2 regions of the Faunimonas sp. B44 genome follow, and region 1 is predicted to be linked to the other one. Evidence: predicted binding sites of a transcription regulator. Region 1 holds the regulator's gene; the other holds the start of a gene.
The links. Region 1 encodes PhoB, which activates phosphate uptake and scavenging genes when phosphate is short. Its sites were predicted from a motif close to TGTCATNNANCTGTCAT; they were not measured.
Positions count from the first base shown of each region.

Region 1 (4,165 bases):
CGGGAAGCGGGGGCGCCAGCTCGGATTTCATCTGTTCACTCCTTGCGGGCCAGTCGGCTCTCCGCCGCGAGATCAGTCATTCCAGCTGCACACCGCCTTCAACGGCAGATGATCGGAAGCGACCCGGGCGTCGGCCGAGCGATGCGCGGCGACATGGTCCATGCTGGTGCCGTTCACGAAGATCCGGTCGAGCGGCAAGAGGGGCCGCCAGGTCGGGAACGTCGCCAGCTGGGGCGACGGCTGCAGCTGCCCCATCAGCGGCCGCAGGCTGCCCCCGCGCGGGCGCCACTCGTTGAGATCGCCGAGGAGGACGCAAGGCGTGTCGCTTTCGGCGCGCGCCCTGAGGAGCGCGAGCAGCTGCTGGACCTGGGTATGGCGCTCGCGGACGCTCAGGCCGAGATGGGTCGCGACAACGCGCAGTCGCCTGCTTCCCAGCGCGACTTCCACGTCGATCGCGCCGCGCGGTTCGCGCCAGGCAGTGAAGGACAGGTCCATCCGATGCGAGCGCAGGATCGGGTACCGGCTGAGCACCACGTTTCCGAACGAGCCGGAATGGTCGACCACGTTCGGCCCGGGCACCGCATGATATCCCGTGAGCTTGGCCAGGTACTCGAACTGGTCGACCCAGCCTCGGCCGGACTTCACCCGCCGCGAATCCACCTCCTGAAGGGCGATGATGTCGGCGTCGAGCTCGGAAAGCACCGCCGCCACGCGTTCGGGGTCGCGGCGGCCGTCGAGCCCGACGCAGGAATGGATGTTGTAGGTGGCGATCGTGAAGCCGTCTGCGTCGAGCGCCGGCACCGCCGACCAATCCCGCGCGGCTACCGTGCCGGCAGGCTCGACATCTTCGATCCGTTCGAGAGCGTCCAGTCCGGGGGGAGATCGTCTTTTGCGCAGCCGCATGCAGTGTCCAGATATTCGATGCGGGGATCAACGCAAGAGCAGAGACGAGGTTCGCGCGTGCGACACGTTACTTTGCCGGCCGGATGAGCCGATGCGGCTCCTTCCCGCGAAGCCGGCAAAGACCTGAGCCGGCCCGGCCACGCCTGCGCGGCAGGCGATAGCGGTTGGTGCCCCTGGCCGGACTCGAACCAGCACGCCCTTGCAGGCAACAGATTTTGAGTCTGCCGCGTCTACCATTCCGCCACAGGGGCCCCGGGCGCGCGGCGGATCATACGGACGGCCGCCCGCGCGTCAATGACGCGACGGACAACGCGTCGGTCGTTCAGAGGCGCGCGGGCGCACACCGGCGAGCCTCTGGCCCGTTCGATCACCTCGCCGTCGACGGACGGGATTCCGCGGCAGGCAGTCCGGGCATGCTGCTGGTGTGGCATTCCCGACTCACTTCCGCGCATCTCGCAACGAAAGCCTTGGAAAAGATTCGGCGACTCTTGTGAGCGAGTCACGGCACCTATAGTTTCCGAGCTGCAAAGCACGAGATGTCGTGCGGCGGACAGAATTCCGATCAAGTTCTAGCGTTTGGCGCGGACGCTTCGGCATTCGCGAACAGCTCGGGATTCCGTCCGGATGCGGCAGGAAACAAGGTGCCAAGGAGACCCCATGTCCTGGACCGACGACCGAGTGGAGCTTTTGAGGAGGCTCTGGCAGGAAGGCAGGAGCGCGAGCCAGATCGCCGCGGAACTTGCCGGCGGCGTCACCCGCAACGCGGTGATCGGCAAGATCCACCGGCTGGGGCTTTCCGGCCGCGGTCAGCCGACCTCGACGGTGAAGCGGCAGCGCCGGACCGCCGTTGCGGCAACGCCTGCCCCCCGCAAACCGAGGATGCACCCGGTCGCAGGCGCTCTCGCGCTCGACACGATCGAAGACGTCGAAATGCTGCCGGTCGTTCAGCACAAGAACGCCGTGGTGGTCCCGATCGCCAAGCGCCTGCCGATCGAGAAGCTCACCGAGCATACGTGCAAGTGGCCGATCGGCGATCCCGGCCATTCCGACTTCCACTTCTGCGGGCACCAGTCGCTCGAAGGCCTGCCCTATTGCGAGTACCATGCGGGCGTCGCCTACCAGACACCCGATCCGCGCCGCCGGGCGAAGCGCGCCCACGCCTGAGGCCAAAACGGGCGCGCCGGCGTCCGGAGCGGCGCTCAGGCGCGTTCGAACTGCTCGTTGAAGGAATAGCCGGCGCCGCGGACCGTGCGGATCGGATCGCGAGCCCGGCCGCGGTTCAGGGCGCGCCTCAGCCGGCCTACATGGACGTCGACCGTTCTCTCGTCGACATAGACGTCCCGCCCCCACACGCCGTCGAGCAGCTGTTCGCGGCTGAACACCCTGCCCGGGCTCTTCATCAGGAATTCGAGCAGCCGGAACTCCGTCGGGCCGAGGTGGATCTCGCGGCCGCCGCGGCGGACGCGCACGGTTTCCCGGTCGAGCTCGAGGTCGCCAGCCTTAAGGACGGTGCTCACCGCGTCCGGGCGGACGCGCCGGAGGATGGCCTTGATGCGGGCCATCAGCTCGGGGACCGAGAAGGGCTTGACGACGAAGTCGTCGGCACCCGTGGCGAGGCCACGGATGCGCTCGTCCTCCTCGCCGCGCGCCGTCAACATCACGATCGGGAGGAGTGCCGTCTCCCCGCGAGTCCGCAGCCGGCGACAGAGCTCGATGCCGGACAGGCCCGGCAGCATCCAGTCGAGGAGCAGCAGGTCCGGCTGCCGCTCGCGCAGACGGATTTCCGCCTCATCGCCGCGGGCGATCGTCTCGACGTCGAACCCCTCCGCCTCGAGGTTGTAGCGGAGCAGGATCGCGAGCGGCTCCTCGTCCTCGACCACGAGGACCTGCGGCTTCGGCATTTCAGGCCTGCTCCGCCTGCGTCAGGCGGGTGGTGCTGCTCTCGCGGGACTCGTCGAAGGGCTGGCCGGTGACCAGGTAGCAGATCGTCTCCGCGACGTTGGTGGCATGGTCGCCGATCCGTTCGATGTTCTTCGCGCAGAACAGGAGATGCGTGCACATGCCGATATTGCGCGGGTCCTCCATCATGTAGGTCAGGAGTTCCCGGAAAAGCGACGTATAGACGGCGTCGATCTCGTCGTCCTTTGCCCAGACCTCGCGCGCCTTCTCCACATCCCGCGTGGCGTAGCTGTCGAGCACCAGCTTCAGCTGCTCGAGCGCGAGCGTGGAAAGATGCTCCACCCCGACATAGACTCGCTGGCCGAACTTCTGCGCGTCGATCGCGAGCGCGCGGCGCGCAATGTTCTTGCCGAGGTCGGCGACCCGCTCGAGGTCGTTCGAGATCCTGAGCGCGGCGATGATCTCGCGCAGGTCCTGGGCCATCGGCTGACGGCGGGCGATGACGAGGATCGCCTTCTCCTCGATCTCGCGCTCCATCTCGTCGACCTTCTTGTCGGCCGAGATGCAGTCCTGCGCGAGTTCGGGATCGGACTTCAGCAGAGCGCTCACCGACCGGCCGACGAGCTGCTCGGCGAGGCCACCCATGGTGGCGATCAGGCTGGAGAGCTCGTTCAGCTCGTCGTCGAAGGAGGTGACGATGTGTTGCTTCATTCTGCGTCCTCCGCTCAGCCGAACCGGCCGGTGATGTAGTCCTGAGTCCGCTGGTCGTGCGGATTCGTGAACATCATGTCGGTCGGGCCCTCCTCCACAAGGTAGCCGAGATGGAACATCGCCGTGCGTTGCGAGACGCGCGCCGCCTGCTGCATCGAGTGGGTCACGATCACGATCGCGTAGTTCTCGCGCAGCTCGTCGATCAGCTCCTCGACGCGGGCGGTGGCGATCGGGTCGAGCGCCGAGCACGGCTCGTCCATCAGGATCACTTCGGGGTTCGTGGCAATGGCGCGCGCAATGCAGAGCCGCTGCTGCTGCCCGCCCGACAGCCCGGTTCCGGGCTCGTGCAGCCGATCCTTGACCTCGTCGAAGAGCGCCGCACGCTTGAGCGCACCGGCGACGATCTCCTCCAGTTCCGACTTGTTGCGGGCCAGGCCGTGGATGCGCGGCCCGTAGGCGACGTTCTCGTAGATCGACTTCGGGAACGGGTTCGGCTTCTGGAACACCATGCCGATGCGCGCCCTGATCTCCACCACGTCGACCTCCGGCGCATAGATGTCCTGGCCGTCCAGCTCGACCGAGCCGGTGACGCGCGCGATGTCGATCGTGTCGTTCATCCGGTTGAGGCAGCGCAGATAGGTGGACTTGCCGC
Region 1 is NZ_JBQYEX010000003.1:410,076-414,240, forward strand. It holds gene ACUN0C_RS08080 (phospholipase D-like domain-containing protein) at 1-31, opposite strand, end outside; gene ACUN0C_RS08085 (endonuclease/exonuclease/phosphatase family protein) at 73-903, opposite strand; tRNA gene ACUN0C_RS08090 (tRNA-Leu) at 1,069-1,154, opposite strand; gene ACUN0C_RS08095 (GcrA family cell cycle regulator) at 1,561-2,067, shown strand; gene phoB (phosphate regulon transcriptional regulator PhoB) at 2,103-2,804, opposite strand; gene phoU (phosphate signaling complex protein PhoU) at 2,806-3,513, opposite strand; gene pstB (phosphate ABC transporter ATP-binding protein PstB) at 3,528-4,165, opposite strand, start outside.

Region 2 (4,165 bases), on a different contig from region 1:
GAGGCTGCCGACATCGGACGGAGGGGTTTCCATGCCCGGAAGGATACGGGGTGTCGCGCCGCGGAGCTATTACCCCGGAGGTAATCGCCCCGGGGTGCAGCATCCCCGATGGTGCCGTGACCCCGCCGTGACCGGCGGTGAACGGAACGGAGACCATCATGTGGAAACCCAGCAAGTCCCTGCAGGCGATCCTCCTCCTCGACGCAGCGAGCTGCGCTGCCATGGGGCTCGCGCTCGTCGTGCTCGCCTCGCCCCTCGGCGCCTTCGCCGCCATCCCGGAGCGCCTCCTCTTCTGGTCGGGTTGCGTGCTCCTGCCCGTCGCCGGCGTGATCGCGATCGTTGCGCTTCGGCCCGGGGCAGGTGCGGGCGCCCGGGTCGTGATCCTCGCCAACGCGGCGTGGGTGATCGCCAGCATGGCGCTCCTTGTCGGCGACTGGTTCGTGCCGAACGGGTTCGGCGTCGCCCTCATCCTCGGCCAGGCCGGCTTCGTCGCGGTTCTGACGGCGCTCGAATGGGCGGCCCTGCCGGTCGAGGCGGGCAGGGCGCAGGGCCGGGGAGCGGCTGCATGAGGAGACGATGCCCCGCCCGCGAACGAAAGGAAACGAAATGACCGCCTATGCCGTGGCGCACCTCCGGGCCGTGTCGATGGGCCCGGAGATCGTGGATTATCTTTCCCGGATCGACGCCACGCTCGCGCCGTTCGGCGGCCGGTTCGTCGTGCATGGCGGGCGCAAGACCGTGCTCGAGGGCTGCTGGGACGGCGATCTCATCGTGATCGGCTTTCCGGACCGGGCGAGCGCGGCGGCCTGGTACGTCTCGCCGGAATACCAGGCGATCCTGCCGCTTCGGACCGCAAACAGCGAGGGCGACGTGATCCTCGTCGACGGCGTTCCGGCGGATCATCGTGCGACGGACATCCTGCAGGGATGCGCCGCCGCGCGGGGTGGCCTGCGCGCCGATAGCGACGCCGCGCAGGCCGGCTTTCCCGCTTCAGCCGAACTTCGGCTCGATGTCGACCGACCAGAGCGCCGCGTCGGAAGTGTCGCGGAGGGTGACGGTCATAACCCGCGTGTCCGCGGCGATCCTGACATGGCCGAAGAACTGCAGGCCGGCCGACGGTGGCAGGTTCGACTGCCCCTCCGGGGGCGCCTTCACGTAGCGGAGCTCCGGCCCGAAGGTGGAGTCGAGCTCGCCAGGCCCGAACGTACCGGCATGGATCGGACCCGACACGAACTCCCAGAACGGCTCGAAATCCTGGAACTCGGCCTTGTCGGGATTGTAGTAATGGGCGGCCGTGTAGTGCACGTCCGCCGTCAGCCAGACGACGTTCTGCACCCGGGCGTGCTTGATGAAGGAGAGCAGGCCCGCGATTTCCAGCTCGCGGCCGAGCGGCTTGCCGTTGCCTTGGGCGATCGCCTCGGAGCCGGCCGCGCCGCTCGCCAGCTTGTCGTTGACGATAAGGCCGATCGGCATGTCGGCCGCGATCACCTTCCAGGTTGCGCGCGACGCGGTGAGCTCGCGCTTCAGCCAGGCGAGCTGCTCGGCGCCAAGGAAGACGGTCTCCGGGCCTTCGGCCTCCTGGCGGTTCTCCGTGTTCGGGCCCCGATAGGTCCGCATGTCGAGGAAGAAGACGTCGAGGAGCGGCCCGTAGGCCACCTTGCGGTAGACGCGCTGCGGCTCGGCGAGCGTCGTCGCGATCGGCATGTATTCGTGGAACGCGCGGGCGGCGCGCGCCGCGAGCAGGCCAATCGACTTCTCCGTGTAGCGCTCGTCGGCCATGAGGCTTTTCGACGACGACCAGTTGTTGGTGACCTCGTGGTCGTCCCACTGCGTCAGGACCGGCACGGCGGCGCAGAGGGCGCGGACGTTCTCGTCCATGAGGTTGTACTTGTACTGGCCGCGGAACTCGTCGAGCGTCTCGGCGACCTTGGTCTTCTCCGGGATGAGGAGGTTCTTCCACGTCGTGCCGTCGGGCAGCGCGACCTCGTCCTTGACGGGTCCGTCGGCGTAGATGTTGTCGCCGGAATGCAGGAAGAAGTCGGGCTGGTGCTTCAGCATGGCGGCATAGCCGATCATGCCGCCGCGCGCCGTGTCGATGCCCCAGCCCTGACCGGCGGTGTCGCCCGACCAGGTGAAGGAGACGTCGCGCAGGCCGCCCGGGGCGGTTCTGAGCCGCCCGACGACGGGTTCGCTCACCGCATTGACGTCGTTGAGATCCTCGAACCGCACCCGGTAGAACACGTCCTGGCCGGCCGGCAGGTCCTCGGCCATCAGCTTGGCCGTGAAATCCGTCTCCGGAAGGGCGTCAAGCGCCGGCAGGCGCACGCTGTCCCTGAAGCTCTCCGTGGTCGACCATTCGAACCAGGCCTTCGCGGGCCTGTCGGCGCGGGCCCAGAGCACCGCCCGGTCGAACCCGATGTCGCCGGATTGCAGTCCGTGCGTGACGAGCGGACGCTGGCCGGCGCGCACGATCGCCGGGAAGGAGAGCGACGATGCGGCGGCGGACGCTCCGGTGGCGGCGGAGGCGAGCAGGAATTTTCGGCGGGAGATCGTAATCGGCATTGCGGCCCTCCATTGCTGAGGGCCGCACTCACACCACCGGCAAATGTCGGGCGCGTCACGACCGGATGACAATTCCCCGACGGATGACCGGGCGCGGGGACGGGACGAGCCGTCCCGGTTTCACCCGCTCGGCGGCTGCGCGCGAAAGCTGTCCTCGATGCGCTCGATGATCGGCGCGTAGCGCGGCTTCGACGCGGCCGGGAACTCCATCCCGAAGCCGTGGATCGTTTCCCCCCGGAAGAAGTACTTCTCGTAGAAGATGTGATCCCCGCGGTGGCCGGAAAGGACGAGCCAGCTCTCGCCGGAGGGGCTGTAGGTCACGTCCTGATAGCCTTCCGAGCCGATCAGCCGGGTCTTCAGCGAAGATGCGTCCTCGCGCTCCGCATTCGTCCAGGCATAGATCTCGAGTGTTGCGTCCTGGGCGAGGAACCGGCGGCCGTCGCCGTTCTCCGGCGGAGGAGAGGGCGTGAACACGTCCGCCGGAAAGGCGAAGCTCGTGCCGTAGCGGGCGTTCACGTAGACCTGCCAGCCCTGGTCGGCCGGCAGGAAGAGGTCCCGGTCGAGGACGGCCGGCGCGCCGGGCGCGACGGCCTGGGCGGCCGCCGGCGGGATGGCGATCGCGGGAAGGGTGGCGAGAGCCAGGGCGGCTGCGAGGAGCCGTCGGCATCGCCGGGCGCTTGCAATCATGTCGGGCTCGCCTCGGCTGCGCGTCGGCCGGTAAACGGCCGAGGCCCCGGAGGGTTCAACGGCCCGCGACGAGCGGCCGTGCCGCCTCGATCGCGGCGTGGAGATCGGCGGCGAAGATCAGCCCGTCGGGCCCGGCGCCGTAACCCATCTGCGCGAGCATCTGGCGCGGCTGCTCCTGCACCCCCGTAAGGATCACGGTGGTCCCGTGCGACCGGCAGCGCCGCACGAAATCGCGCAGTGCGCCGACCCCGGAGGCATCGATGAGCGGCACCTCGCGCATCCGGACGATGAAGACGCGCGGGTGCTGCCAGCCGCGGTCGAGCACCTCCATCAGCGTGCTCGCCGCGCCGAAGAAGAGCGGCCCGCGGAGCTGGAAAACCTCGACGCCTTCGGGCAGATCGGCGCGCTGGTCGGCGCGGGCGGCCGGCCGGGAGAAGTCATCCACCTCTCCCTCGATCGGGCTGAACCCGTGCTGCACCGTCACCACCTCGGCCATGCGGTGCATGAAGAGGATGGCGGCGAGCACCACGCCGACCTCGATCGCCACGGTGAGGTCGACGAGGACGGTGAGCGCGAAGGTGACGAGGAGCACCACCCGGTCGCCGATCGGCGCGGACATGAGGTGCCTGAACTTGTCGATCTCGCTCATGTTCCAGGCGACGACGACGAGCACGGCTGCGAGGCTCGCGAGCGGCACGTAGGCGGCGAGCGGCGCCGCCACCAGCATGAAGGCGAGCACGAAGACGGCGTGCATGATGCCGGCCACGGGCGAGCGCGCGCCGGAGCGGACGTTGGTCGCCGTCCGTGCGATCGCGCCGGTCGCCGGCAAGCCCCCGAACAGCGCGGAGGCCGTGTTCGCGACGCCCTCGGCGACGAGCTCGCAGTTCGAGCGGTGGCGACCGCCCGTCATGCCGTC
Region 2 is NZ_JBQYEX010000004.1:377,671-381,835, reverse strand. It holds gene ACUN0C_RS10750 (helix-turn-helix domain-containing protein) at 1-33, opposite strand, end outside; gene ACUN0C_RS10745 (hypothetical protein) at 159-569, shown strand; partial or broken gene ACUN0C_RS10740 (DUF1330 domain-containing protein) at 577-879, shown strand; gene ACUN0C_RS10735 (alkaline phosphatase D family protein) at 991-2,562, opposite strand; gene ACUN0C_RS10730 (hypothetical protein) at 2,683-3,249, opposite strand; gene ACUN0C_RS10725 (SulP family inorganic anion transporter) at 3,305-4,165, opposite strand, start outside.
Region 2: a site for PhoB is predicted at 2,617-2,633, ahead of ACUN0C_RS10735 (alkaline phosphatase D family protein). Genes of this name have one in related genera too.